Gemmatimonas sp.: one gene and its partner. The protein of the gene in region 1 binds, or shares a complex with, the protein of each later gene. Links are inferred from orthologs where the notes say so. Each region holds a gene or a part of one and is shown in the gene's direction. Other genes may lie near its edges. The genes, in order: uvrA and mfd.

Evidence for each region.
Region 2: the proteins of uvrA (region 1) and mfd are in contact, whole or in part, in a crystal structure (PDB 4DFC), measured with the Escherichia coli proteins. The link is inferred for Gemmatimonas sp. from one-to-one orthologs.

The regions. Positions count from the first base shown.
Region 1 is NZ_JANPLK010000027.1:12,729-27,597, reverse strand. The notes cover bases 6,619-10,093. They hold uvrA (excinuclease ABC subunit UvrA), read left to right. Parts: upstream 6,619-6,980; coding sequence 6,981-9,893; downstream 9,894-10,093. Other genes in these bases: RMP10_RS07620 (ABC transporter ATP-binding protein), read right to left, coding at 6,619-6,836. Also shown: RMP10_RS07640 (zinc ribbon domain-containing protein), read left to right, coding at 1-344; RMP10_RS07635 (DNA/RNA non-specific endonuclease), read left to right, coding at 585-3,545; RMP10_RS07630 (A/G-specific adenine glycosylase), read right to left, coding at 3,511-4,332; RMP10_RS07625 (hypothetical protein), read right to left, coding at 4,385-6,088; more of RMP10_RS07620, read right to left, coding at 6,081-6,618; RMP10_RS07610 (PEP-CTERM sorting domain-containing protein), read left to right, coding at 10,154-10,807; sdaAB (L-serine ammonia-lyase, iron-sulfur-dependent subunit beta), read left to right, coding at 10,909-11,577; sdaAA (L-serine ammonia-lyase, iron-sulfur-dependent, subunit alpha), read left to right, coding at 11,577-12,461; RMP10_RS07595 (hypothetical protein), read left to right, coding at 12,454-13,401; RMP10_RS07590 (YbjN domain-containing protein), read left to right, coding at 13,537-13,941; RMP10_RS07585 (PspA/IM30 family protein), read left to right, coding at 13,945-14,869. UniProt on the Escherichia coli protein: The UvrABC repair system catalyzes the recognition and processing of DNA lesions. UvrA is an ATPase and a DNA-binding protein. A damage recognition complex composed of 2 UvrA and 2 UvrB subunits scans DNA for abnormalities.
Region 2 is NZ_JANPLK010000068.1:18,316-33,621, forward strand. What follows is about bases 4,338-8,249. They hold mfd (transcription-repair coupling factor), read left to right. Parts: upstream 4,338-4,737; coding sequence 4,738-8,049; downstream 8,050-8,249. Other genes in these bases: RMP10_RS16950 (BatA domain-containing protein), read left to right, coding at 4,338-4,738; RMP10_RS16960 (peptidylprolyl isomerase), read left to right, coding at 8,120-8,249. Also shown: lepA (translation elongation factor 4), read right to left, coding at 1-689; RMP10_RS16940 (hypothetical protein), read right to left, coding at 829-1,701; RMP10_RS16945 (DUF58 domain-containing protein), read left to right, coding at 1,841-2,749; more of RMP10_RS16950, read left to right, coding at 2,804-4,337; more of RMP10_RS16960, read left to right, coding at 8,250-9,559; RMP10_RS16965 (peptidylprolyl isomerase), read left to right, coding at 9,608-11,002; 4-hydroxythreonine-4-phosphate dehydrogenase PdxA, read left to right, coding at 11,016-11,912; translational GTPase TypA, read left to right, coding at 12,019-13,851; RMP10_RS16980 (hypothetical protein), read right to left, coding at 13,848-14,429; RMP10_RS16990 (DUF1259 domain-containing protein), read right to left, coding at 14,636-15,306. UniProt on the Escherichia coli protein: Couples transcription and DNA repair by recognizing RNA polymerase (RNAP) stalled at DNA lesions. Mediates ATP-dependent release of RNAP and its truncated transcript from the DNA, and recruitment of nucleotide excision repair machinery to the damaged site.

The DNA.
Region 1 (14,869 bases):
ACAGCGACTATGCCGAGCTCAAGACGCGGTATACGCGCGAGGCGTTGGCGGAACTGCGCGCGTCGGATGTCCGTGAAGCAACGGCAGCCGGCGGTCTGGCGGTGGCGGCGATGGCGGCGGTCAGCTCGGCCGACGCTGCCGACCCTGTAGAGGCGGCGATTCGTCGGGCGCGCCAGAATCAGCGCTCCTGCGGCGTCTGCGGGCCACGGCCGGAGCCCGACGCGACGTACTGCTCGAGCTGCGGGCGTTACCTGCCTGGGTCATGCGGAAAGTGCGGCACTAGCGTGGAGCTGGTGGGATCGCGATTCTGCAGCGGTTGTGGTGATCAGCTCGCGGCGGCCTGAATCACGGCGGGTGGCACCGTGCGTTCCGGGAGCGGAATAGAGCGTCACAAATATCACGGATGGGGCATATTTCATGCGATGGGTCCTGCTGGTAAGCTCTTGTTTCGCAAACGTTTGACGGTAACAACGGCGTGACGGGTAACATCACCGTCACGCCGTCTTTTTATTCCTTTCCGTCGAGCTGTTGCATCGCTACCATATGGCTCTACCTCTACACTCGCACTTCTGCTCCGGTACCACATGAGCTCTGGCCTCTCCCGCGCCGCGCTTTTCGCGCTGGCATTCTTGGCGTCGGCGTGTTCGAGCGCTGACGTCGTAACTCCCGATGCGGCGACGCCCTCGGCGCCGCGCTTCGCCGTCACGTCGACGCGACCCTCGGTCGTGATCAGCCAGGTTTATGGTGGCGGTGGTAACTCAGGATCGGTGTACCGAAACGATTTCATCGAGTTGCACAACACCGGCACGTCCCCGGTAAGCGTCGCGGGATGGAGTGTGCAGTATTCAGCGCTCACTGGAACGACGTGGCAGGCGACCGCGCTGACGGGTACGATCCCGGCCGGCGGCTTCTACCTCGTGCAGCAATCTCAGGGCGCTGGCGGAAGCGTGAATCTGCCCACGCCGAACGCGACGGGCACCATTCAGATGGGCGGCGGCGGCGGCAAGGTCATTCTTTCCTCAACCACGGCCGTGCAGTCAGGCGGATGTCCTGATGGCGCCGAAGTCGTGGATCGCGTCGGCTATGGTGTCTCCAGCTGCCCAGCGAGCGACAATACCGCCGCCCTCTCGAACACCACCGCCGCGCTCCGCGCCGCCAGCGGCTGTGCGTGGACGCGGAACAACGCCGTCGACTTCACCACGGGCGCTGCCGCGCCTCGGAACGGGGCGACCACCCCGGTGCTCTGCGGGGCCGGTCCCGTCGTTGGCCCGATCGCAACGATCGTGGTGACGCCGACGACCGCGTCCGTCCCGATCGCGGGCACGCGTGCGTTCACCGTTGTCGCGACCGACGCCAATAATCTCGTCGTGGCTAACCCCACGATCACGTGGACCACGAGCGCGCCGCTGGTCGCCAGCGTCAGCACGACCGGCGTGGCCACGGCGCTCGACATCGGCACCACGACCATCACCGCCATTGCGGCCAACGGCGTCGCCGGCACGGCCACGATGACCGTGACCGAAGCGGCGTCATTGCCGTCCGTGCGCATCAGTGAAATCCACTACGACAATGCCGGTACCGACGTCGGCGAAGCGATCGAGATCGAAGCGCCGGCTGGAACCAACCTTACCGGCTGGCAGCTGCTGCTGTACAACGGCAACGGCGGCACGGTCTACAACACGCGCTTGCTAAGCGGCGTCGTGGCATCCACCTGCACCGGTCGTGGCGTACTGTACTTCGAGTATCCGACCGACGGCATTCAGAACGGCGCCCCCGATGGTGTTGCCCTCGTGAATGCGCAGGGCACCGTGGTGGAATTCCTGTCGTACGAAGGTGCCTTCACGGCCACCGACGGACCGGCGGCCGGTATCCCGTCCATCGACCTCATCGCCAAGGAAGATCCGGCACCCGGTGTCGGCAACTCGTTGCAGCGCTCACTCGCCAATACGTGGAGCGTTGCCCTGGAGAACTTCGGTGGCTGCAACGGACGCACCCCCGGTGTGCTGCGCACGGCCTTCACCTTTTCTGGTCGTGTCCCGGCCGACCCGGCACTCCCGGTCGGCTTCCAGGATCAGATCTTCGCGAGTGCGTCGCGACTTGGCGTCGCCGTTCCCGGCGCCATCACGTGGAGCAGCGATACCCCCGCCATCGCCAGCATCGATGCGAACGGAGTGATCACCGGCCTCGCCGTCGGCAACGCGGTGCTTCGCGCCACCACGGCCGACGGACTCTCGAGCGGTACGTACACGCTGCCCATCGACGTGGCGACGGCGGGCAACACCGCCGCCTACGGCAACAACACCGAGTTCGGCACGCCGGTCGACGGCACGCCAGCCGATGACTTCATCATCGACCGCCCGCAGTTCACCGTGTCCTACAGCAAGTCACGCAACACACCGAACTGGGTCGCGTACAATCTCGAGGCGACGCACATCGGTTCGTTCGACCGCTGCGATTGCTTCACGTACGATCCGGCGTTGCCGGCCGACTACCCGCGCTACACCACGGCCGACTACACCGGCGCCGGCGCCATTGCCGGCTATGGCATCGATCGCGGCCACCTGGCGCGCTCGTTCGACCGTACCACCGGCTCGCTCGACAACGCGCGCACCTTCTACTTCAGCAACATCGTGCCGCAGGCCGCCGACAATAATCAGGGTCCGTGGGCAGCGCTGGAGAACGAGCTCGGCGCACGCGCGCAGAGCAGCAACAAGGAAGTGTTCATCGTGACCGGCGTGGCCGGCAACAAGGGCACGGTCAAGAACGAAGGCAAGATCGTGATCCCCGAGTACGTCTGGAAGGTCGCGGTGATCCTGCCGCGCAATCAGGGCATCGCCAATGTCACGTCGCTCGACGCCGCCGAGATCGTGGCCGTGGTCATGCCAAACGTGGCGGGTATTCGCAACGTCCCGTGGGCGACGTACAAGACCACAGTCGATTCCGTCGAGGCGCTGAGTGGCTACGATCTGCTCAGCCTCCTGCGCAACGACCTCGAGATCGCGTTCGAGAGCAACACCAAGCCGCCGGTCGCGGCGGTGGACGGCCCGTTCAACTCCATCGAAGACGAATCCGTGGCCATGTCGGCGTCGGCGTCCACCGACCCCGACGGAGACGCGCTCACCTACGCCTGGAGCTTTGGCGACGGCGCGACGGCCATTGGCGTGAACACGTCGCATGTGTACACCACGTCAGGCGTGTTCACGGTGCGTCTGATCGCGACCGACATTCGCGGGCTCGCCGACACGGTGACGACCACCGCGACGGTGCTCTCACCAGCGCAGGCGCTTGACGCCACGGCCAGCATGGTCGATGCGCTCGGCGGCACCGGCCGAGTAAACAAGGGCGTGTTGAACTCGCTGAATGCGAAGCTCAATGCGGCCGCCAATTCGATTCGCCGTGGCAACGAAACCGCGGCGATGAATCAGCTCGAAGCGCTGATCAACGAGCTCGACGCGCTCGTGCGCAGCCGCGGTCTCACGGAGCTGCAGGTCGCGCCGATCCGCACCATGCTCAACCGCGTGATCCGCTCCCTGTCGATTTCGTAGTCGGCGTCACTGCAGGTTTCTTTGCACCAACACTGCGCCGCTTGCCCTTCAGGGTAAGCGGCGCAGTCGCGTTGAGCACCTCGCGTTCGGCCGCCTGCAGTATCGGATAGGTCGCGCAGCCCGCCTTCACCGGGCACATGCCGCAACGTGGCACCCGCGCCGTGCACACCAGCGCGCCCAACTCCATCAGCGCTTGATTGTGCGTCCACGTGGTCTTGCCCGTGCGCGGCAACAGCTGCTCGGCGATGAGCCACAGCTGCTTCAGCCCCGGACCGGATTTCGGATGGAGGTGCGGCGCGAACACGCGGTGCAGCACGCGGGCCACGTTCGTGTCCACCAATGCCGCACGCTTCTCGTACGCGAACGAGGCGACCGCGCCGGCGGTGTAGGCACCGACGCCCGGCAACTCGCGCAGTGCAAGCGGTTCGCTCGGAATCACGCCGTCCTGCTCGGTCGTGACATGCTTCGCCAGGGCGTGCAGGTTCCGGGCGCGGGCGTAATACCCCAGCCCTTCCCACGCCTCCATGACCTTCTTCGGTCGCGCATCCGCGAGCGAATACAGATCGGGAAACCGGTCGAGAAAGCGACGATAGAAATCGATGACCCGTGATACCTGCGTCTGCTGAAGCATCAGCTCCGAGACCAGAATGCGGTAGGGATCCCGCGTCTGCCGCCAAGGTAGGTCGCGCGAGTGCTGCTTGAACCAGGCGTGCAGGCGACGGCGAAAGGCCGTGGCCGCATTGGGCGCGATCGTTGGGCCGTTCGGAGCAGGGTGTCGTGTAGCCATCGGGCAAGAACCTAGTGGCTGGACCCCTCAAAGAACAAAGAGGGCCGCGAGGCTACGCCCGTTCAGTGGCGTCCAGCCGCCGCCGTGCCATCATCAGCGGCGCCGCCGTCGCCACGATGCAAGCCGTGGCCGCGACGGCGAACGGCAGCAGCATATCCGTCGGCGTTTGTGCCCAGCCGAAGTGCTCGGCCACCACGAATCGCGCGGCCGGACGACCGGTGAGATACGCCACGGCACCGATCAGCACGATCGCCGTCATCATGAACAGCAGTCCGCCGAAGGACGTCGGGATCTGCGCCGCGTTTTCGGTGTCGAACTGCGGATAGAACGTGCCGTAGCTCAGTGCCAATGCCGTGAGCGGAAACACCAGCGCGGTGATCGCCGTCAGCGACACGATGTGCACGAAGGTCCGGACGCCGAGCATCAGGTTCGTGCATCCGACCAGCACCAGGGCCAGCATCAGCAGCGGCACCGCGCCCACCCAGAACTTCGCCCAGAGCAGATCTGACATGCGCAGGGGGCTCGAACGCAGGAGCCAGAGCGCGCGTCCTTCGAGACTGACACTCGGAAAGACGAACCGGGCCGCGATCGACGCGAGGACGAAGCCGGCCAAGGCGAGATTCAGGAACGGGATCACGTTGCGCAGCAATTCGGTCATGCCGGCACCCGACAGCGGCAGGTATCTCACATTCGCGACGTACACCACCAGCAATACGGCGAGCATGACCAGCTGTGACCATTGCGTGCTGTCACGCATGAACACGCGCAGTTCCTTCAGTACGAGCTCTCGCCGCGTAGTGCCGAGGAACGACAGCATCCGGTCAAGCAACGGACGCCCGATCCGTTGCTTGGCGCGCGAATTCGCCCCTTCCTGCGCCATGCTGTACGCGCGATGCCATCCGCGACCGTGCAGCAGCTGGCCCACTACAATCAGCAGTGTCGCGACGCCCCACAGGCGCAGCATGGGCGACCACACACTGCGGCCATCGAGGAACTTCACGATGGATTCGGCCACCCACTCACTTGGCAGCCACGGCGACGACGGCGTTTCCAGCGCGGCAATGAACTGCACGAAGTTTTGAAAGCCCTCAGGGCGCGCCAGCTGCTCGGGACGGGCGGCGCGGAACATCAGCACCAGTCCGCACACAGCCATCGCCGTGATCACACTGAGCAGGTCGCGCGTGCGACGCGCCGGGAACACGTTCACCAATAGCAGTGTGACGGTTGATCCCGCGGCGGCGGGGATCATCAGGAACGGCACGAGCACGGCGATCGCGAAGAGCACGAACGACGCGTTCGCCTTGTAGGCGACGCCGTACGCGGCCACGAGCGGAATCAACAGCAGCGCCACCATCCAGCTCGAGTGGAGCGCCGTTTCCAGCAAGCGCGCGCGATACAACGCCCCGGCGCGAATCGGCGCGGCCGCGAGTTGATCGAGATCACGGGCGAGAAAGAAGTTCGAGAGTGCCGCGATCGTGTTCGACAGCAAGAGAATCGAGCCGAAGGACAACAGAATCATCGACAGCAGCTTCGCGGCCAGCAGTGCGCCGATGTCCTCGGCGCTGCGGAAGTAGCGCAGCAGCTTGAGGGAAATCGCGAACGCGGCCAGCCAGAAGAGCGCGCCCAACGTGGCTACCACCAGCAGGCGGCGAATGTCGCCCTTCTCGTGGCGCCGCATGCGGTGTCGCGCCATCTGCCATTTGGGCGCCAGCAGTTGCCACGCCGTGGTCCTGGGCAGCGCGGCCGCCTCAGGCATCCAGCACCTCCATCAGCTCGCGCGCCACATGATCGCCGGTGAGGCGCAGAAAGATGTCTTCGAGCGCGTCGTCATCGCCCGACGTTCGCCGCAGCTCGTCCATCGTGCCGCACGCCACCAGGTCGCCACGCTGCATGATCCCGATGCGATCACACATTCCCTCGGCGATTTCCAGGGTGTGGGTGGACATCATGACCGTGTGTCCACGGCGGGTGTATTCGCGAAACAGGTCCTTCAGAATCTTGGATGATTTCGGGTCGAGTCCGACCATCGGTTCGTCCACGACGATCACGGCCGGTCGGTGCACGAACGCGCTGGCGATGATCAGCTTCTGACGCATGCCGTGGCTGTAGCTCTCCACCAGCTCGTCACGCCACGCCTCGAGGTCGAACAGCGCCAGCAACTCCTGGCCGCGCTTCTCGACGTCCGGGCCTTGCTCGCCGTACAGGCCCGCGCTGAATCGCAGGAACTCGATGCCGGTGAGCTTTTCGTAGATGAACGGCCGGTCGGGAATGAATCCCAGCGCCTTTTTCGCCGACAGCGGGTCGACCCGCAAGTCGTGTCCGGCGATCCGGACCGAGCCGGCCGTCGGCTGCAGGATGCCGGCGATCATGCGCATGGTGGTCGTCTTGCCCGCGCCGTTCGGTCCCAGAAACCCGAACAGCTCGCCGGAAGGCACCACCAAATCCAGGGAGCGCACGGCCGTGAACGACCCGTAGCGCTTGCAGAGCGAACTGATCTCGATCATGCCCGCAGGACGACCAAGCGGCACCCCGACGCAACTTCTTCGCGCCAATGCGCGTTCCGGACCGGGGGAGCGTTTCGGCACTGGCCCTGATTCGCACGCGGCCGGGGTTGTCTTGCCCGTGCGGTCCCCGCACCTTCAACGACTATGCCCGAACCGGTCCGTCCGTCCGATGCCCTCGTGGTGCGTGGTGCCCGCGAGCACAATCTCCGCAACATCAGCGTCACGATCCCACGCGACAAGTTGACGGTCGTGACCGGCCTGTCCGGCTCGGGGAAGTCGTCGCTTGCCTTCGATACGATCTATGCCGAAGGGCAGCGACGCTACGTCGAGTCACTCTCGGCATACGCGAGGCAGTTCCTGGGGCTGATGGAAAAGCCCGATGTCGACGCCATCGAGGGCCTGTCGCCGGCTATTTCGATCGAGCAGAAATCGGCCGGTCACAACCCGCGTTCAACCGTGGGCACGGTCACCGAAGTGTACGACTATCTGCGCCTGCTCTACGCGCGCACCGGCACGCCGCATTGCCCGAACTGCGGTCGCGCCGTACAGCGGCAGAGCCCGACGCAGATCGCCGAAATGGTGCTGGCTTGGCCCGAAGGCACGCGCCTCGAAATCCGCGCGCCGCTAGTGCAAGAGCGAAAGGGCGAGTTCAAGGATCTCTTCGAAAGTGCGCGCAAGCAGGGCTTCGTGCGCGCGGTCGTGGACGGTGAACTCATCGAGCTCGCTGATCCGCCAAAGCTGAACCGGCGTCTGAATCACTCCGTGTCGGTGGTGGTCGATCGCCTGGTTGTGCGCACCGAAGATCGTGGTCGCATCACCGACTCGGTGGAAACGGCCCTGCGACTGGCCGAAGGTCTCGCCGAAGTCGTGCGCTACGATGGATCGGAGCCGGTCACCGAGATGTTCTCGGAGCGCTACGGCTGCGCCGCCTGCGGCATCTCCATGCCGGAACTCGAGCCGCGTCACTTCTCGTTCAACTCGCCGTTCGGCGCCTGCGAGATGTGCAGCGGGCTCGGCACCACGCGCACGGTGAGCGAAGATCTCATTCTGGGCGATCCGAGCATCTCGATTCTCGAGGGCGTCGTACTCCCCTGGGGAGAGCCCGACGGATACATGCGGAAGGTGATTCTCCCCGGACTTGCCAAGCAGTTGGGCTTCGACCTCAACAAGCCGTGGGGACAGATTCCGGCCAAGGTGCGTCAGCAGCTATTGCACGGTGTCGGTGACGCGCCGCCGCGCGCGCGCAAGGCGGTCAAGAAGGCGGTGAAGGGTGCAGCCGCCAAGACGGCTGCGAAGACCGCGGCGAAGACGGCTGCGGAGAGCACATGGGAAGGCATCGTCGCGCATGTGCAGCGTCGCTATGACGAGAGCAGCTCTGACGGCGTGCGCCTCGATCTCGAGTCATTCATGGTGGCCGGACCGTGCCCGGCCTGCGAAGGCCGACGGCTGCGCCCGCAGTCACTGGCCGTGACGGTGCACGGTCTGAATATCGGACAGGTCGTCGAACGCAGTGTGGTCGATTCGCTGGCGTTCTTCGAAACCGTGCCCGTGCGCAGCGCCGGGCATCCGGGACTCGATCCCGGTATTGCCGGTCCGATTCTCAAGGAAGTCCGCGAGCGGCTGCGCTTTCTGGTGGATGTTGGTCTCGACTATCTCACACTCAATCGCAGCGCCGAGTCGCTGTCGGGCGGAGAAGCACAGCGCATCCGGCTTGCCACGCAGATCGGGTCGCGCCTCGTCGGCGTGCTGTACATCCTCGACGAGCCCAGCATCGGCTTGCATCAGCGCGACAACGGCCGTTTGCTCTCCACCCTCAAGCAGCTGCGCGATCTCGGCAACACGGTCATCGTCGTCGAACACGACGAGGAAACGATCCGTGATGCCGATTACCTGATCGATCTCGGTCCCGGCGCCGGCAAGCACGGCGGCGAAGTGATCGCCGCGGGATCGGTGCAGGACGTGATCGATACACCGGCATCGATCACGGGGCAGTACCTGCGCGGCACGCGCCGCATCGAAGTGCCGCTGCAGCGCCGGCCGCGCGATGTGGCGCGTATGCTCACCGTGCAGGGGGCGCGCGAGCACAACCTGCGCGATGTCACCGCGGAGTTCCCGCTGGGTCTGTTCGTCGCGGTCACCGGCGTGTCCGGGTCGGGCAAGTCCACGCTCGTCACCGATATTCTGCAGCGCACGCTGTCGCGTCACTTCTTCCGGGCGCGCGTGCTGCCGGGTGCACACACGCGCATTACGGGCTTGGAGCATCTCGACAAGATCATCGACATCGACCAAAGCCCGATCGGTCGCACGCCACGTTCGAATCCGGCCACCTATACCGGCATCTTCACGCCGGTGCGTGAACTCTTCGCTGAACTGCCCGAATCAAAAATTCGCGGCTACGGACCCGGTCGCTTCTCGTTCAACGTGAAGGGCGGGCGCTGCGAAAGCTGTCAGGGCGACGGACTGGTGAAGATCGAAATGCACTTCCTCCCCGATGTGTTTGTGCCCTGCGATGTCTGCAAAGGCAAACGCTTCAATCGCGAGACCATGGAAGTGCACTTCCGAGGGCGCAGCATCGCCGAGATTCTCGATCTCACGGTCGAGGAGGCGTGCACGGTGTTCGAAAATCAGCCGCGGATCCTGCAGAAGCTCGAAACACTCCGCGACGTTGGCCTGGGGTACATCCACCTTGGACAGAGCGCGACCACGCTGTCCGGTGGAGAAGCACAGCGCGTGAAGCTGGCCACGGAGCTGTCCAAGCGTGATACCGGACGCACGCTGTACATCCTCGACGAGCCGACTACCGGTCTGCATTTCGAAGACGTGCGCGTGCTGCTGGGTGTGCTGCATAAGCTGGTCGAACGCGGAAACACGGTGTTGGTGATCGAGCACAATCTCGATGTGATCAAGACCGCCGATTGGATCGTCGATCTGGGACCAGAAGGTGGCGTGCGCGGCGGTACGATTGTGGCTCAGGGCACGCCGGAAGAGGTCGCCCGTGTGAAAGAGAGTCACACGGGTCGGTATCTGGCGCCGATGCTGTCAAGCACTGCTGAGTAAGCGCTGGCGGCGTTGCACCAGCAGTCACGAGGCTGCATCGCAGTTTGCGAATAGCTGTACCTGAAACTTCTTGCGAAGAATTGTCGGCGCCGAGTGTGACACGAACGCGTGCGATCACCGTGCGATATGTCACCGAGTCAAGCGGGCAGGACAACGTTTCACGATATGGTGGATGGGGCACGCCTATTGCTCTAGTGTGGTTGACGTCGCGATTACGCACTGCAGTCGAGCAGTCACTTCCAACCGAGAGAGCAATCCAAATGCAACTCACATCCCTCGTTCGTTCATTGCACCGTCTTGCCGCCGCGACGCTGTTTGTCGCCGGTAGCGCGGCGAGCGTGAGCGCGCAGGTCCCCACGGCCGTTGATTTCCTCGGAAACAATAGCATTGTCACGGTGCGCTTTGTTGGCTCCGAGGCCGCAGATCGCAGCACTTTGGCCTACCAGATCGGCGCTATCGGCAGTTTTAGCGCAGGCGGTACGTGGACAGATCTGTTCACCAATAACGGTGCAGGCGCCTCGGCTCCCGGCACGCAGATCCAGATCGGGAACGTCTCCTCAGGGCAAAACGTGTTCTTTCGTTTAACCAACACCACGCAGGGCGTAGGGCCGAACTTTACCAACTACAGGTTCTTCAGCGGCCCCGCATCGCGGAATCCTGACAACGCGCTCCACATGGCTGTTTCGGCCGGCTCCGGCTTGGCAGCATCAGGCGGAGGAACATTCACGACAGCCTTCAGCTTCGAGGACCGCTCGGCTACCATCGTGCCGATCGCAGACTTCGACTACAACGACCTGCGCTTTGAGATCGCGAACGTATCCACGGTCGTCCCGGAGCCCAGCACGTACATCCTCATGGCGTCGGGCCTTGCCGGTCTCGGCATGATGGCACGCCGTCGTCGCAACAACGCGTAATCGCGCGCTGTAAGACGCACGGCAAAAAAGCAGGCGTCCGGCGAGTATCGCCGGGCGCCTGCTTTCTGTTGTACGGCACCGACGGCAAGTACATTCCACAGATGGTCTCTCTCCTCGATATCATCGGTCCTGTCATGGTCGGGCCGAGCAGTTCACACACGGCCGGTGCCTGCCGCCTGGGGCTGCTCGCCCGGTGTCTGGTTGGCGGCACGCCCGAAAAGGCGCACATCGAATTGCACGGGTCTTTCGCCCGAACCGGCGAAGGGCACGGCACCGACAAGGCGATCGTGGGCGGCCTCATGGGCTTTCGCCCCGACGACGAACGCTTGCGTACGGCGCTCGACATCATGGAGCGCGAAGGACTCGCCTATGCATTCGAGAAAACGTCGCTCGGTGATGACGCGCACCCCAACACCGTGCGCATCACGCTCGACCGCGGCGACCGCACGGCGCAGATGGTCGGCGCTTCACTTGGCGCCGGACGCATCATGGTCACCGAGATCGATGGCTATCCGGTAGAGATTCCCGGCAACCTGCACACTATCGTCCTCGTGGCCGAGGATGTGAAAGGATCTGTGGCCCGTATCGCCGGCATTCTCGCCGACGCGAACTGCAACATTGCCACGCTCAAGCTCTCGAGAAAAGAGCGCGGCGGGGATGCCTTCATGGTGATCGAGGTCGACGAGCAGCCCGATGAGTCGGTGCGTGATGCCATCCGTGCGCTAGGCTGGGTCAAGTGGGCGTTCCGTCTCGACAAGGTGAGTGCCTGATGTATCGAGCACTGGCTGATGCCATTCGTGACGCAGAGGCGCGCGGGGTCACGCTCTCGCAGGTCGCCCTCGAGGCGGAAGCGAAAGATCAAGGGCGCACGGTGGAGAGCATCCGCGATGCGCTGCGGCGCGCGCTGGTGGTGATGCGCGAAGCGGTCGACCGCGGCATGATCGGTGATCTCAAGTCGTCCTCGGGGCTGGTCGGTGGTGATGCCGCCAAGCTGCGCACCGGTCCCGATGGTCCCCTGGCCAACACCCCGTTCCGCGACGTGCTCGCGCGCGCCATTGCGGTGCAGGAAGTGAACGCCGCGATGGGTGTGATTGTCGCGGCACCCACTGCCGGTGGTGCCGGTGTTCTGCCGGCGGTGCTCACCGGCATCGCGAAGGCGCGTGGCATCGACGACGAACGCGTCATCGATGCGCTGGCGACCGCCGGACTGATCGGCGCCGTCGTGGCCGAACGCGCCTCGCTGTCCGGCGCCGAAGGTGGTTGTCAGGCCGAGACGGGTGCTGCGGCGGGCATGGCTGCAGGAGCAGCCGTGGAGATGCTGGGTGGTTCGCCGCGACAGGTCGGACACGCCACCGCCCTCGCGCAGCAGGGCACGCTTGGTTTGGTATGTGACCCGCTCGGCGGACTCGTGGAACTGCCGTGCGTGTTCCGCAACGCGACGGGTGCGGCGATTGCGATGGCGGCCATCGAAATGGCCATGGCTGGCATCGAGTTCGCCATTCCGGCTGACGAAGTCATTGACACGATGGGCGAAATCGGCGCGAACATGGATGTGCGCTACCGCGAAACCGCCGGCGGCGGACTCGCCGCGACGCCAACCGGTCGTCGCTTGGCGAAAGAACGTCTGTACGAGATCAAGCGCGCCGGTGCCTGAGCGAGCGCGTGCGCTGCTGCTCGTGCTCTCGCTGCTGTCGGCGTGCTCGAGTGGCAAGGGCGACAGTAGTGCGGAGAAGCCGAAGCGCGACCGCTGGACCGTGCCGGGAGAGCCGTCGCTCCGCGATCTGGTGCGCACGGGCATGTTGGGCGACGCACGACTCACGGAAGCGTCTGGCGTCGTGGCGAGTGTCACCGAGCCGGGTGTGTTCTGGTCGCAGAATGACCGCGGCAACGCGGCCACACTGTACGCGTATGATTCGGCGGGCGTGCCGTTGGGCACTGTGCGCGTGCGCGGCGCCGACAATACCGACTGGGAAGCGATCGCCATCGGTCCGTGCGCCAGCGGATCATGTGTGTATATCGGTGACGTGGGTGACAACTATGCTGCGCGTGCCGAGGTGCGCGTATGGCGCGTTTCCGTGCCGGTCACGAGCGCGAGCGAAACCGAATCCCCTGCGTCACTGCGCATCGTGTATCCCGGTGGCGCGCGCGATGTCGAAGCGATGTGGGTCGCGCCTGATACCAGCATCTGGTTCGCCACCAAGCGCCCGAATGCCGACGACAGCGGGGGCTTGCGCCCGTCGCAGCTGTACCGCGTGTCGGCCGCGGCGTGGTCAGGAAAGGCCATCGCGACGGCTCACCTGATGGATTCGCTGCCGATCGTGCCGGGCACGTCGGTGTCGCGCGATTGGGTCACCGACGCCTCGCTTTCTGGCGTCATGCCTAATGGTCGCCGTCTGGTCGCGATTCTCACGTACGGCTCGGTGTACGTGTTCGACGCCGACCCGGTGACCGGTCGACCGGGTGCTCAGGTGGCCCGCTGCGCCGTTCCACCGGGCGAGCGGAATGCCGAGGGCATCACCTGGCTTACCGATGGCCGGCTCATGCTCGTGAACGAGGGACGCGGCGCCAAGCTCTATCGCGGACGCTGTCCCTGAGCCATTCGCCGACGTCCGGTCTGCCGTTCAGATGATGCGACGGCCATACTTCGGCGGTACAATTCGACACACCCGACGAAACGATTTGGCGGGCACCGCCGTACAGACCGATATCCGAACCTCAAGGAATCGAACATGGTCACGCGAGAAGATATCGAGGCATTCCTCGATCGACTGAGTGCAGACGGCGCCTCCCATCAGGAACTGGAGCCGGGGTTATGGCTCGTGCGCCCCAGCGGCGCGCTGGAATTCGATGTGGTGGTCACGCACAATCCGCCCGTGGTGTTGCTCCGGGTGAAGGTGATGCCACTCCCGGCGGAGGCCGCCGATCAGGCAGCGCTCAACCGGCGCCTGCTCGAGCTCAATGCCAGCGACTTGCTGCACGGCTCCTACGGCATCGATCAGGACAACGTCGTGCTCACCGAGGCTCTCGAACTCGCGCATCTCGATTTCGAGGAATTCCTCGCGTCGTACGAGAGCATGACTCTTTCGCTCACATCACATCTTCGTGAGCTGGCCGCCTTCCGCGAGGCTCGCTGAACCATGGGTATCTTCGACCGTCTCTCGACTCTCATCAAGTCGAATCTGAATGAGCTCATTTCCTCGGCGGAAAACCCCGAGAAGATGCTCAATCAGATCATCGTCGACATGCGTAACCAGCTGGCCAAGGCCAAGCAGCAGGTTGCCGCGTCCATCGCCGATGAGAAGCGCCTGAAGGATCAGGCCGATGCGGAATTCAAGCTGGCCGATGAATGGGAGCGTCGCGCCATGCTCGCCGTGCAGGAGGGACGCGACGACCTGGCGAAGCAGGCGCTGCTTCGCGGGCAGGAGCATCTCGAGCACGGCCAGCAGCTCGCCAGCACGTGGGAGACGCACCGCATGGAAACGGAGAAGCTCAAGCAGTCCCTCCGTGACCTGAACGACAAGATCGAAGAAGCGAAGCGCAAGAAGAATCTGCTGCTCGCCCGTCAGCGTCGGGCCGAGGCGCAGGCGCGCATCTCGCAAACGATGTCCGGTCTTTCCGACAATTCGGCCTTCGATGCGTTCAATCGCATGGAAGAGAAGATCACGGCCAACGAACGGCAGCTGCAGGCGGCGCAGGAGATCGACGAGGAGTTCAGCGGCGATCGTCTGGCCGGCGAGTTCAAGCAGCTCGAGCGGGCGTCGGGCGGCGTAAACGCCGATCAGCAGTTGCTGCAGCTCAAGCAGCGCATGGGCATGCTGGGTGCCGGTGCGCCGGCCGCCTCGCGTCAGCTGGCCGCGGGAGCCACCGAGGCGGCGTCCGCCGCCGCGCCGGCTCAGTTGGCTGCCGGACCCGACGCCGCCGCGACCGCCGCCGCTGCTGCGGCGGCGGCCGCGCAAGCCGCTGCCGCCCAAGCTGCGGCGGCGGCTGCCGCCGAACAGGCCAAAACGGGTGAAGCGGAGTTGATCGCGGAAATCGAACGGCTCGGCGGTATTCAGCCGAGAT
Region 2 (15,306 bases), on another replicon or contig:
GACGCACCGAAGGTGATCTTGGTGCCCTTTCGCATGGCGCCGTCGACGACGCGAATGCTGGGAATGGCGCCGCGATACTTGTCGTAGTACGAGTCGAAGATCAGCGCGCGCAACGGACCGTTCACGTCGCCCGACGGAGCCGGAACGCGTCGCACGATCTCTTCGAGCAGCTCCGGCACACCGGTGCCTTCCTTGCCGCTCACCTGCAGCACGTCTTCCGGTCGGCAGCCGATCAGGTCGACCACTTCCTGGCGACGGCGCTCCGGCTCGGCTCCTGGCAAGTCGATCTTGTTGAGCACCGGAATGATCTCGAGCCCGGCGTCCATCGCGAGGAACAGGTTCGACAGCGTCTGCGCCTGAATGCCCTGCGACGCATCGACCACCAGAATCGCGCCTTCGCAGGCCGCCAGCGACCGCGAGACTTCATACGTGAAGTCGACGTGGCCCGGCGTGTCGATCAGGTTGAGCTCGTAGTTCTGCCCGTCGCCGGCTTTATAGCTCATGCGCACGGCATTGAGCTTGATCGTGATGCCGCGTTCGCGCTCGAGGTCGAGCGTGTCGAGCACCTGAGACTTCATTTCGCGCTTCTGTAACGTGCCGGTTTTCTCGATCAGGCGGTCCGCGAGGGTGGACTTGCCGTGATCGATATGGGCAACGATGCAGAAGTTGCGGATGTGACTGAGTTCCAACGGAATGCCTTGCTAGAAGGGGCGATGCGTAAGCAGCCTTTCAAGATAATCGATTCGACCCGCAATCTGGTGCCCAGAGACGAAAACGGCGGCCGTCCCGAGGGGGCGGCCGCCGCGTAACGACTTGACGTTGGTGCGCTTACTTCGCTGGCGGGGGGGTCGCCGGCGCGCCGACGGCCGCCTGGCCGGCCCGTTGAGCAGCCGTGGGAGGCGCCGGCGGCGGCGGGTAGTATACGAGTCGGCCGCGCTCGACCGCCGCTACAGAACCGCCCTTGAGCGTAAACGGGGCACCATTGATGTAACCCATCGGCAGCATGCCCGTCTGCTGGTACACGTCGGCCGTCCTGACGACGGGATCCAGCGTGGAGAGTTCGAGGCCACCATTGATGCTCGTCGTGTAGCGCGACACGACCACCGGCCCGTTCCCGAACGCGAAGGCACCGCTGACGACCGGCACCGGCGAGATCTCGCTGGGCTGGCTGATCACGGCATCAAATGGGACGCCCGCCGCGTAGATCGTCTTCGCGAGAATCTCCACCATCTGCTGCTCGCTGGTGGCGAGGGTGTCCATCAGCAGGTCGTGTCCCCAGCTGCCGCCGGCCCGAAAGGCCGCCAGCTCCGGCTTCACGCTCGAGGCGATGGCGACGATCAGCGGAGACTCGCCGTAATTCAGCAGGTGCAACGCCTCGTCACCCAGTAGACGACGGGGCTTGACGGTTCGGCCCGCCCTCAGCTTGCCCGCGTCGTCCGGCTTGGCCGGCGAGAGGATCTGAATCGGCAGCGCCGATCCCTTGGTGCGGGTCACGGCGAACACGGTGACGTACGCGTCCTTGTTGACCGACAGCGACAATCCAGGCCAGTTCGCCAGCGACGTCACCGCCGTCACCCCGGTCACGGCAATCTGCGGCGTGGTCCCAACTGGGGACGGCTTCGGCGCCGTACCCTGCGCCGCGAGGGTTCCACTGACCGTCAACGAGGCGACGGCCGTGAGCAATGCACACGATCTGGTCATGTTCAGCCCCCTAGTAGGGAGGAAATTATTCGTCAATCCTCAACCAATGTTGGGGTCTCGGCCGTAATTGTCAAACGATTAGTAGTTGCCGTCGGATGCCCGCCCCATACAGGCGGGCACCGCACTATCCTTCTCGCACATGTCCCAGCCACGCGCCGATCAGCTCGACCCCACAGTCCTGGCGGCCCTCGGCCACCTGGAGCTCGTCGCCCGTTGGGTCGTCGACGGCTTCGTGACGGGTATGCACCGTTCGCCTCGCAAGGGTTTCAGTGTCGAGTTCGCCGAGCATCGGCCGTATATGCCGGGCGACGATCTGCGTTATCTGGACTGGCGGATCGCCGGCCGCGCCGATCGCTGGGTGGTCAAGCAGTTCGAAGAAGAGACCAACGCCCGGGCCATGCTCGTACTCGACGTGAGCGCGTCCATGCAGTGGACCAGCGACCCGGCCCGGCTCACCAAGCTGGCGTACGCCGAACGGCTGGCCGCTGCGGTGGCGTTGTTGCTATTGCGGCAACGTGATGCCGTCGGACTCGTCCGATTCGACGCCACGCTCCGTGACGTCGTGCCGCCGCGCTCGCAACGCACGCAGTGGCGCCGGCTGATGGCCGCGTTCTCGGAACCGGGCGGTGGCACCAGCTCTGACGTGGCGGGGGCGTTACTGCAGGCCGGCCGTTTGGTGCGTCGCCCGGGATTCGTCGTGCTCTTGTCCGACCTGCTCGCCGATCCCGAGCCGGTGGCCGATGCCGCGCGCACACTGCGGGCGCGAGGTCACGAAGTGCTGGTGTTGCATGTGATGGACCCCGCCGAACGCGACTTCCCCGATTCCGGTGAGGCGCGCTATCGCGATCCGGAATCGAAGATCGAAGTGCCGGCCTCTCCGTCCGACGTGCGCACGACGTACCAAGCCACGGTGCAGGAGGCGCTCGCAGAGTGGCGCGCTGCCCTCGGTCGGGCCGGCGCGCGGTACGCGGTCGCGATGACCGACGAGCCGTTCGGCCGACCGCTGCGCCATCTGGTCGGCGTGAACGGTCGCGGCGCGATGATCTGAACGACCTCCTCCGTGATGTTTCCGATTCTGTCGTAGTCCTCTCGCAGCCTCTCGATGGCGTTTCTCGCTCCGATGTTTCTGACGCTGGCCACCTTGGTCGGCGTGCCGTTGCTCGTGCATCTGTTGCGTCGAAAGGTCGGTCGCACGGTGGATTTCCCCGCCGTGCGCTACCTCACGCGCATGGAACAGGAACACAGCCGCGATCTCAAGTTGCGGCATCGGTTGTTGCTGCTGCTACGCGTGCTCGCCGTCTTGGCATTGGCACTGGCCGCCGCACGCCCCATCGCCAAACTCGCGGGGCTTGGTCATGCCCCCGTGAGTCTCGCCATTGTGCTCGACAATTCCATGAGCACCGGCATCATCGGCAACGAGCGCTCGGTCTTCGACAGCTTGCGGTCCGATGTGCGCGGACTGCTGTCGGATCTCTCGAACGACGATCGCGCCTGGATCGTGACCGCCGATGGACGCGTGATCGGAGGGAGCGCCGCGTCGCTGATGGAGTCGCTGAACGGGCTCGCGCCCTTGGGCGGACGTGGCGATCTGGCGGCCGCGACGCGCCGAGCCGTGGGACTCGCGCGCAGCGGGAATCCCCGTGCGCCGGTGGTGGCCATCGTGAGTGATGGACAGCGCAACGCCTTCGCCACCGACAGTGTGATCGACGCCGGCGCCGTGCCGGTCGTGGTCCTGGCCCACGGTACGGGTTCGGTGCGCAATCGCGCCGTCTTGGCGGCGCGGGCTGAGCCGGCACGATGGACGCCGTCGGGCACGGTGAACTTCGCCGTCAGTGCGCCCGATTCGTCCGAGTGGCGGGTGCTGCTGGACGGGCGCACGGTGGCACGCGGCGCGGTGGCCAGTGCGCCCGTGGCCGCGCCGGTGCGTCTCACACAGCGGCTCGCGAGCAACAGTACCGGGTGGGTGCGCGGCAAAGTGGAGCTCGACGCCGACGCGTTGCGGGCCGACGACGCGCGGTGGTTCGCGGTGCGCGTGGCCCCGCCGCCCATGGTGGCCGTGCGCAGCGAAGGCGGCCCGTTTCTCTCGGCCGCCCTCTCCACGCTGGTGGAAGAAAAACGTCTCGAGCGCGGAGCCGAAGGCGCGGCGCGCAGTGTGACCGTGTCGGGCGCCGATGCGGCCGGCGTGCGCTTGCCCGTGCTGCTCACGGCGCCGCTCGACCCCGTGCGCATCGGCGAAGCGAATCGCACGCTCACCCGGCTTGGTATTCCGTGGCGGTTCGGCGCCATCGCGCGCAATCTCGTGTTGGCCCGCGCCGCCAGTAGCGATGGCGCACCGCTCGATACCGCGGCGGCATCGGTGAGCGTCTTCGAAGGCACACCGGTGCGTCTGCGCTATCCGCTCGTGTATTCACCGGGCGGCAACAACGGCGGCGCTGGCGCTGGCACTGGTGCCGGTGCGCCGGCGATGCCCGATACGTTGGCCACCGCCGGTGGATCGGCCTGGGCCGTGGCCGGCGAAGGCTATGTGCTCATCGGCTCGCCGCTCGAGCCCGACGCCACGGAACTGCCGTTGCGTGCGGCCTTCGTGCCCTGGGTGCTCGAAGCGCTCTCGCGTCGCCTCGGTGAAGACGGTCGGCTCATTGAAGCGGTGCCGGGCGAGCACATCGCAGGGTTGCGCGGTGTGACCGGCCTCGAAGGCCCCGACGGAAAAGTGGTGGGCACCAATAGCGACCGTCTCACCGTTCCCAATGTGGCAGGGGTGTATTACCTGCGTCGTCAGTCCGCGCGCATCGGCGCGTTGGTCGTGAATCCGGAGCCAGAGGAGTCGGACGTGGTTGGGATGGGGCAGGGAGCAGCGGATAGCGCGGTGGCCGAGATGCGCACCCACATTGCCGGACGGGATGTCACGCCGGCCACTAGCGTGAGCGCGTGGCGCACCCTGGTGTTTGACCGCGCCGCTGGGCATGGCCTGCTGCTGCCGCTGGTGGCGCTGGCGCTCGCCGCGTTGCTGGCCGAATCCTGGTTGGCGAGACACTGATGGGCCTTCCCAGACTGCTCGATGCGATCGAGGCCCTGCCGGCATTCGCACGAGTGCACAAGGCGATTCCGGGCCCCGGTCAGAGTCTGCGCGTTGGCGGCCTGGCCGGCTCGGCCGACGCCGTGTTTGTGGCCGCCCTCGCTCGCGCGCTGCCGCAGCGACTGGTTGTCGTCATCACCGACCAAGTGGGCGACGCCGAACGCTGGTTGGCCGACTTACAGTCGCTGGTGGACGACATCCCCGTCGCGCTCTACCCGCCGCGCGAAGGGTTTGGCGAGGTCGAACCGCACGCCGAAGTCGCTGGCGAACGCGTGGAGACGCTCGAGAAGCTTGGACGCAGCGGGGTGCGCCTGTTGCTCACGACGGCGCGCGCCGTACTCGAACAGACCGCGCTGCCGCGAGCCTTGGCCGGTGCGCGGCTAGAGTTGCGTAAAGGCGATGTGCGTCGGCTGGAAGATCTCACGGCGCATCTCGAATCCATCGGATTCGAACGCGTGCCGATGGTGGAAGATGTCGCCCAGTTCTCCGTGCGCGGCGGCATCATCGACATCTACTCGTTCGGCATGGCCGAGCCGGTGCGCCTCGAGTTTTGGGGCGATGACATCGTTGAGTTGCGTCACATCGATCTCAACACGCAGCGCAGCACGCGCGATGCCGAACTCGCCCTGATCCTGCCGGTCGACGGCCGCGTTCGGGAAGACGAGGGAGAGGTCGAACGCGTGTCGCTGCCGTCGTTGTGGCCACCCGACGCCGTCGTCATCATGCCCGCTGGCACGTCGGTGTTGCCCGAGCTGGTGCGCACGTGGGATGAAGCCGCGCACCATCTCGAGCTGGCGCGTCGTCGCGGCGAAGAGTGGGTGCGTCGCGAACGGTTGTTCGTGCCGCCGCCGGAGATGGCGAGTACGCTGGCCCGCTTCGGCACCATTCGCATCGCACCGCCGCCGCAGCGGGCGGTCAGTGCCTCGTCGGCCGACCTTCAGCCGCAAGGGCCTGAGCCCGATGTGGTGTTCGCGACGCGTCCGCCCGAGTCGATCTCGCGTGACCTGCGTGTGCTGCGCAAGCTGCAGCGTGACGGGTTGCCCACGGTCATCCTGTGCGACAACGCCGGACAGGTGGAGCGTCTCGACGAACTGCTCGGCGAAGACGGCCCGCTGTCGGCGGCGCTCGCCATCGGCGTGCTCGGCGGCGGGTTCATCATTCCGAACGTCGTGCGCGTGCTCACCGATCACGAGATTTTCCGTCGTGATCGCCGGCTGCGTCGGACGCGCAAGTACACCACCGGTGCTCCGCTCGATACGATTGGGGCGCTCAAGCCAGGTGACTACGTCGTGCATCTCGAGCACGGCATCGGCATCTATCGCGGCATCGAAAAGATCTTCGTGCGCGAAAGCACGATCGAAGCGGCGGTCATCGAGTACGAAGGCGGCGATCGACTGAACGTGCCGCTGTATCGCATCGATCAGATCGAGCGATACCGCAGTGCCAGCGACGTGTCGGACGACGCACCGGCGCCGCGGCTGCACAAGCTGGGCGGCAATCGCTGGAAGCAGCAGCGCGAGAAGACGCGCATGGCGATTCTCGAGATGACGCAGGAACTGCTTGATCTCTATGCCCGTCGCAAGGTCGCCACGCGCCCCACGCATGGCGTGGATACGGCGTGGCAGCGGCAGCTCGAGAGTTCGTTCCTGTTCGAAGACACGCCCGATCAGCGCAAAGCCACCGAAGATGTGAAGCGCGACCTCGAGAGCGATCGCCCGATGGATCGCTTGCTCGTGGGCGACGTGGGCTACGGCAAAACCGAGATCGCCATTCGCGCCGCGTTCAAGGCGGTGCAGGGTGGCCGTCAGGTGGCCGTGCTGGTGCCCACCACCATTCTGGCCGAACAGCACGCCCGCAGCTTCGGCGATCGATTGGCCGATTTTCCGGTGACCGTGGAAGTCATGAGCCGCTTCCAGACCGCCAAGGAACAGGCGGTCGTGGTAGAGAAGCTCAAGAAGAAACAGATCGATATCGTGATCGGGACGCATCGTTTGCTCAGCCCCGATGTCGAGTTCGCGGACCTCGGACTGATCGTCGTCGACGAAGAGCACCGCTTTGGTGTGAAGCACAAGGAACGGCTCAAGCAACTCAAGCTACAGACCGACGTGCTCACGCTCACGGCCACGCCGATTCCGCGCACCCTGCACCAGAGCTTGGCGGGACTGCGCGATCTCACGCTCATGCAGACGCCGCCGCGCGATCGTTCGCCGGTGCTCACGTTTGTGGAGCCCTTCGACGACGCGCTGATCGAAGAGGCGATCTCGCGCGAGCTCGACCGCGGCGGGCAGGTGTTCTTCGTACACAATCGCATCGAGACCATCGAAGCGATCGCCGATCACCTGCGTCGTATCGTGCCGCGCGCCAAGGTGGCGGTGGGACACGGGCAGATGAAGGAGCGCGAACTCGAAAACGTGATGCGCCAGTTCGTCGATCACGAAGTGGACATCCTGGTGTCCACGCTCATCGTGGAAAGCGGGCTCGACGTGCCGAACGCCAACACGATGTTCGTGAACCGGGCCGATCATCTGGGGTTGGCCCAGCTCTATCAGCTCCGGGGGCGTGTCGGTCGGTCGCACCGTCGGGCGTATTGTTACCTGCTGGTACCCGATCGGGTAGACGAAGACGCCGAGCGCCGCTTGGCCGTGCTCGAGCACCATACCGAACTCGGCGCCGGCTATCGGATAGCCCTCAAGGACCTCGAGCTGCGTGGCGCGGGTAATCTGTTGGGGTCGGAGCAATCCGGCTTCGTGCATTCCGTTGGCTTCGATCTGTATCTGCGGCTGCTCGACGAAACCGTGCGTCAGCTGTCGGAAACCGGGGGCCAGAAGGCGTGGATCCCGGCCGACGTATCGCTCGATTTTCCGAGTTTTCTGCCCGACGACTACATCACGTCGCAGGAAGCCAAGCTCGATGTGTACCGCCGGCTTACGGCGTTACGCGAGCCCAAGGACATCGAGGCGCTCCAAAGTGAGGTTCGCGACCGGTTCGGTCCGATGCCCACGGCAGCCCACGCGCTCTTCGCGAGTGCCATGCTCCGGGTGCTTGGGGCGGCCCTCGGTGTGGAGGGGGTGCTTGTGCGGGCATCTGAAGCCCGTGTTAGTTTCAGGGCTGACGCAGTTCCTCGCCTGAAGGGTCTGTCAGCGGCTTTCCACGGTGTCCAGTTCCAAGTGGACGTCAAACGGACCCAGCCGCTGGCGCTCAAGTTGACCCGGTTAGGCGGGGCGGAAATGCTCGAGGGCCTGGTGCGCGCGCTGCGTGCCCTCGCTCCCTGATGGCAACCGACTGGATGCCGTTGGGGTCTCACCAACACTTCTCTTCACTCCGGTGCCGGAGTTCGACCTGATGAAATCGTATCGTTTGTCCGTGCTCGCTGCCGTCGCGTTCGCCGTTGCCTGTGGTGCCGCGTCCAATCCGGACGTCGCGGCCTCGGCCGGTGACCAACAGCTCTCCGTGACGCGCCTGGCGGACATCCTGGGCACTTCGCAGGCCCCGCTCGAAAAGGACGTTGCCCGTTCCATCGCCGAGCTCTGGGTGAATTACCAGCTCGTGGGTGTGGCGGCCGCCAAGGGCGACTCGCTCGCCGACAAGAAGACCATGGACGAGGCGCTGTGGTCGAATATCGACAACATCCGCGTCAAGAAGTTCTACGACAATGTCTCGAAGGGCTGGGATACACTCACCCCGGGCCCGGACGAGCAGCGGTACATGAATGGCGAGGCGATGGCCGCGCGTCATATCCTGGTCAAGGTTGAAGCCAACGCGACGCCGGAGCAGAAGGCCGCCGCGCAGAAGAAGGCAGAGGGCATCCGTGCCGAAGCCACTCCGGCCAACTTCGCCAAGCTGGCCGCGAAGAGCGACGAGCCTGGTGCTGGCGAGCGTGGTGGTGACCTTGGCCTGTTCGGCAAAGGCATGATGGTGCCCGAGTTCGAGAAGTGCGTCATGGCCATCAAGCCGGGCGAGATCTCGCCGGTGTGCGCGACGTCGTTTGGCTTCCACGTGATCTACCGCTCGCCGTATGCCGACGTCGCCGCGAAGTTCGCGCCGATCGCCAAGCAGCGGAACGTGCAGATCGCCGAGAGCACCTATCTGGCGAAGGTCGAGTCGTCGAATGGCGTCGAGCTGACGTCGGGCGTCGCCGTGAAGGCCAAGGCCATCGCGCGCAACCCGCTCGGCTACGGCAAGGACAACGGCAAGCTCGCCACGTACAAGAGCGGCGAACTCACGGCGTCGGAATTCGCCAACTGGGTGGCGGCCTACCCGCCGAACTCGCAGATCCGTCCGCAGCTCCTGAACGCGCCGGATTCGCTGGTCGAGAAGTTCGTGCGCCAGATCGTGCGGAACGAGCTCGTGCTGCACCAGGCCGACAGCGCCAAGGCGACGCTCGATACCGCCGAACTGTCGAACCTGTATTTGAATTTCAAGAACGCCGTGACGCAGACGTGGAGCTCACTCAACGTCGAGCCGTCGAAGCTCGCCGACAGCGCGAAGGCCGGTGGCGACAAGGCGAAGATCGCCGCCGCGCGCATCGAGTCGTTCTTCGACAAGCTGATCAAGAACGAAGTGCCGTTCGTGGACGTGCCGTACCCGGTCGCCCATGCGCTGCAGAAGAAGTTCGCGTTCGCGATCAACGATGCGGGTCTCGACAAAGTTGTCGAAAAGGCCAAGACGGTGCGTGCCACGTCGGATTCGCTGAAGGCCGGCAAGGGCGCCCCGGGCGTTCCGGCTCCGGGCGGTGCTCCGGCCCCGATGCCGATGCCGACGCCTGACACGACCAAGAAGTAAGCCCGTTTTTCAACGAACCCCTGGTCATCCGACCGGGTACTATACGGAATGATGCCCAGACTGCTTTCTCTGCTGACCGGCGCCGCGATCATCGCGGCGCCGTTGTCGGTTACGCTGGCGCAGGACGCGCCGAAGCCGGCGCCCAAGGCGGCCGCCACCGATACGGTGCAACCCAAGGGATTGCCGGTCGACGGCATCGCGGCCGTGGTTGGTGATCAGGTGGTGCTCGTGTCCGAGGTACTGGCCGCGGTCAACTCGGCCCGCTCGGCGGGGGCCAAGGTGAACTCGGCGCAGGATCTCGTGAAGCTGGAGCAGGAAATTCTGCAGCAGCTGGTGGAAGCCGAGCTGCTCGTGCAGAAGGCGAAGGAGATGAAGGTCGAGGCGAACGAGGCCGAGCTTCAGCGATCCATCGATGACAACGAGAAGCAGATCCGTTCGCAGTTCAAGACGGAAGCCGAGTTCAAGGCGGCGCTCAAGGAAGCCGGTTTCGGGACGGTCGACGAGTGGCGCAAGCTGCAGAACGATCAGCTCAAGCGTCGCAACCTGCAGCAGGAAGCAGTCAGCAAGTTGAAGCGGGACGGCAAGATGACGGCGATCAATGTGACGGAAGCCGAGATCACCGAGGCGTTCGAGTCGAATCGCACGAAGTTGCCGCGCAAGGAAGCGCGCGTGGGCGTGCGTCAGGTCGTGATCGCGACCAAGCCGTCTGAGGAGTCGAAGAAGAAGGCGCGCGCGAAGATCGATTCGATCCGCGTCGAGCTCGACAAACACCCGGAAGACTTCGAGAACATCGCCAAGAAGGAGTCGATGGACGGCACGAAGGAGCTCGGTGGTGACCTCGGCTGGAATCGTCGTGGTCGGATGGTGCCCGAGTTCGATCGCATGATGTTCGCGCTCAATCCGGGCATCATCAGCCCCGTGGTGGAAACGGGGTTCGGCTATCACATCATCCGCGTGGATCGCGTACAGCCCGCCGAAGTGAAGGCGCGCCACATCCTCATCCGTCCGCAGCTCGATACGGCCGATGAACGTCGGGCGAAGGCGCTGGCCGACAGCATTGCCGCGGCGTGGCGTGCCGGCGGCAGCTTCGACTCACTGAGCGTGAAGTTTCACGACGCGGCGGGTGGCGAAGACAAGTCGATTCCGGAGTATCCGCGTAGCGAACTCCCCGAGCCGTATCGCAACGCGCTCGAAGGAAAGAAGCTGGGCGACATCATCGATCCGTTCCCGATGCCCGATCCGTCGGCCGGCGTCAACAAGTTTATTGTGGCGCAGGTGACGTTCCTCGATGAGGCTGGCGAGTTCACGCTCAAGGAAGTGCGCGAGCGCTTGCGTTCGCAGCTCTCGGAAGAGCGCAGCATGCGTCGCCTCATCGACACGCTGAAGAAGCAGACTTATGTGTCGGTGCGCTATGATCCGTCGAAGCAGACGGTGACGCCGTAAGGCGGCGACGTTGATGCGCCTCGCGCTCACCCTCGGCGATCCCCGTGGCATCGGTCCGGAGATCGCCGCCAAGGCGCTCAGTGACCCGCGGATCGCGGCGCTGGGCGCTTCGTGGTATGTGATCGGCCCGACGGGCACACCGGTGCCGGTGCAGGAATCCATCGGCGTCTGGGCGCCTACTGGCCACGCCGCCGACGACATTGCACTGGCCGGGCGTTTGGCCGGGCTCGCGGTGGAGCGCGCCGCCCGCATGGCGCTGGCGGGTGAGGTGAGCGGCATCGTGACTGCCCCCCTCGACAAGGCGGCGCTGCAGGCGGGTGGGTTCGACTTTCCCGGCCACACCGAGATGTTGGCCGAGCTGGCCGGCGTGCCCGCCACCATGATGCTGGCGTCGGACACGCTGCGGGTGGTGCTGGCCACCACGCACATCGCCCTGCGTGACGTGCCGTCGGCGGTCACCCGCGAGGCGCTGTTGCAGGCCGCCTACGCCACCCGCGAGGGGCTGCGAAAGGACTTCGGGGTCGCCGAGCCCCGACTGGCTCTCTGTGCCCTCAATCCGCACGCGGGCGACAGCGGTCGGTTCGGGCACGAAGACGATGACCTGCTGGCTCCTGTGGCTCGGGAAGCGGGCATGGCTGGGCCTTACCCGGCCGACACGGTATTCGTGCGCGCCATGCGCGGCGAATTCGACGCCGTGATCGCGCCGTATCACGATGTCGGCATGACGGCGATCAAGGTGGCGAGCTTCGGCAGCGCGGTGAACGTCACGCTGGGGCTGCCGTTCGTGCGCACCAGCCCGGATCATGGCACGGCGCTGGATATTGCGGGGCAGGGGGTGGCCAGCGCCGAGAGCCTGGTGGCGGCCATGCAACTGGCAGTGGGGATGGTGGAGCGACGGCGCGCCGGCTGAGCGCTGCGCGCGGATCACGAGGCGCGGATCGCGAGGCGCCGTCACACGTCCGTTACCGAGTCCCCCCATTGTCTCTAAGTGTATGGCCCCATTAACTTTTAAGGCTATGCAGATTCGTAACGTCGCCATCATCGCGCACGTCGACCACGGGAAGACCACCCTCGTCGACAAGATGCTCCGCCAGGCTGGAGCCTTCCGCGAAAATCAGGTCGTAGAAGAACGCGTGATGGATTCCAATCCGCTTGAAAAAGAGCGCGGAATCACCATTCTCGCCAAGAATACGTCGATCCGTTGGAACGACACGAAGATCAACATCGTCGACACGCCGGGCCACGCCGATTTCGGTGGCGAAGTGGAGCGCATTCTGCGCATGGTCGAAGGCGTACTGCTCGTCGTGGACGCGTTCGACGGTCCGATGCCGCAGACGCGGTTCGTGCTCCGCAAGGCGCTCGAACTCGGTCGCACCCCGATCATCGTCATCAACAAGATCGATCGCCCCGGCGCCGATCCGTTGCGTGTGCATGATGAAGTGCTGTCGCTGTTCATCGAACTCGAAGCGACGGAAGAGCAGCTGAACGCGCCGGTAGTGTACGCCAGCGCGAAGCAGGGGCTCGCCACGATGGACATGGATGTCACGCCGGTCGATCTGCAGCCGCTGTATCAGACGATCGTCGACACCGTGCCGCCGCCGCCGTCAGACAGCGAAGGCACGTTCCAGATGCTCGTGTCCACCATCGAGTATTCGGCGTACCTCGGCCGCATGGCGATCGGACGCGTGGAGCGTGGTATCGTGCACCTCGGCGATTCGGTCACGCTGCTGCCGTTCGAAAGCGACAAGCCGATTCAGCGTGGTCGCGTGTCCAAGCTGTACGGCTACGAAGGCCTCGAGCGCGTGGAAATCCAGGAAGCCTCGGCGGGCGAAATCGTGTTGCTTGCCGGCTTCGAAGATGTCGACATCGGCAGCACACTTACTGATCCCGACCATCAGGAGCCGCTCCCCGGCATCAGCGTGGAGTCGCCCACGATCAGCGTCGACTTCGTGGTGAACAATTCGCCGTTCGCGGGCAAGGACGGCAAGTTCGTCACGTCGCGTCAGCTGCGTGAGCGCCTGTACAAGGAGCTCGAGCGCAACGTGGCGCTCCGCGTCGAAGACAGCGATTCCACCGATGCGTGGAGCGTGTCCGGTCGCGGTGAATTGCACCTCTCCATCCTCATGGAGACCATGCGTCGCGAAGGCTTCGAATTTCAGGTGTCGCGTCCGAAGGTGATTCTGCGCACGGACGAGAAGGGCCAGAAACTCGAGCCGTTCGAAGAATTGGCGATTGACGTGCCCGAGGAATACCTCGGCACCGTCATCGAGAAGCTCGGACCCCGCAAGGCCGAGATGATCGAGATGAAGAACCCGGGGCAGGGGCTGGTGCGCCTGCTGTATCGCGTGCCGGCGCGTGGACTGTTCGGCTACCGCAGCGAGTTCCTCACGGACACGCGCGGCACCGGCATCATGCACCACCGCTTCCTCGAGTATGGGGCGTGGGCGGGCCCGCTGTCGGGCCGTTCGCGCGGTGTGCTCGTGTCGATGGAAAACGGCACGATCATCGCGTTTGCGCTGTTCAGCTTACAGGAGCGCTCCACCCTCTTCGTGACGCCGGGCGACGCGGTGTACGAAGGCATGCTGATCGGTGAGAACTCCCGTCCGGGCGACATGGACGTGAACCCGACGAAGGAAAAGAAGCTCTCGAACATCCGCACCAAGTCGACCGACGAAAACATCACCCTCGAGCCGCCCCGGGAGATCACCCTCGAAACCGCGCTCGAGTATATCGAAGACGACGAGCTCATCGAGATCACCCCGCTCAACATCCGACTCCGCAAGCGTCTCCTCTCCACGAGCGACCGCAAGCGGACCAACCGCGAGACGAAGCGGGAACGGACGGCCTAAGAACGGGCTGCGCGCTCGGCTCGGCGTGAACGGTTCGTCACCGGACCGTTCCGCCGAGGTTCGACGGTGGTTCGACCAATTTTCTGGTAGGGCGCGCACACTTTCGGGTTGCGCCGCGGCGAGCGTCTGCCGATACTCCCGTTCACGCCGTCTCGAAAACCTCGTTGCCGTTCGGCCATCCGCAGAACGTGCGCGCGGAACACCATCACCACTCGAAGGAGAATCGTCCCATGTTGGAGCAGTTCGGGTCGTCGTCGCTGGACGCGCTCGAAGAGCAGTTGCCGTCCTCGGTTTTTGCGCTGGCTGCCGACGATGAAGATTTCGACGACGAAGGTCTCGACGACGATCTCGACGACGATGAGGATGAGGATGATGACGTCGATTTCGATGATGATGACGACGACGACGATGAGGACGATGATGACGACGACCTCGATGATGATGACGAGGACGACGACGACGATGAAGACGATCCGGACTACGACGTCGACGGGTTCGACGAAGACGATCCGGACGCGTGACGGAAAAGGGCGGGCGATACTCCTACGGGGTGTCGCTCGTTTACCTTTCGGCCGCACTTGCCCCGAGTGGTTCGGCGGGGTACATTATGCGGCTCTGGCGGAGATGGTGAACTCTCCTTCGGGCCTTTAGCTCAGGTGGTTAGAGCGCACGCCTGATAAGCGTGAGGTCGTAGGTTCAACTCCTACAAGGCCCACTACAAACAACGGCGGCGGCATCGGATCTCTCGATGCCGCCGCCGTTTTGTAGTGTAAGGCGCGGCTGCCTACTTTGTCGGCCGCGCCGTGAGGTCGAGCGCGGCGCGCAGTCCCTTGGCCAGTGTAGTCGCATTCGCATTGGCCCAGAAATGCATGAAGAACAGCCGCGGAGACTCGTCGAGCATGTGGCTGTGCAACGCGGTCACTTCGATGCCGTGTTCGCGTAACGCCCGCATGACGGGATTCACCTCCGCTGCGGTCATCACGAAGTCGCCCGTGATCGCGGCCTTTCCGCCGCCGGTGGGCTGGAAGTTCATCACCGTCGCCACGCCCATCGCCGGCGGCACCTCCATGCCGTGCGCCATGATCCGTTCGGCCCGTGCCGCATTCACTTGATACACGCCGCCGTTCACCCGTCCCGCGACGCCGAGCATTCGCGCGATGGCGGCGGTGTCCAGCTCGAACGCAGCCTGGGGGGCCATGGCCGGCGCGGTCGGCGCAGTCAGCGGCGTCCTGCTGGCGCCGAGCGCAAGGCGAATGGCGCTCGCGATCTTCGCCGCGTCTCCGTGCGCGTCGATGTGCATGTAGAGCACACGTGGGCTCTCACGCAGCACGTGTTGGTGCAGGGCTGTTTGCTCCACCCCGTTCTGCTGCAACCGCAGCATGACCGCGCTGACCTCGTCTTCGGTGAGCACCAGGTCACCCATGACCATGGTCGCGCCGGCGGCGTCCATCCGCT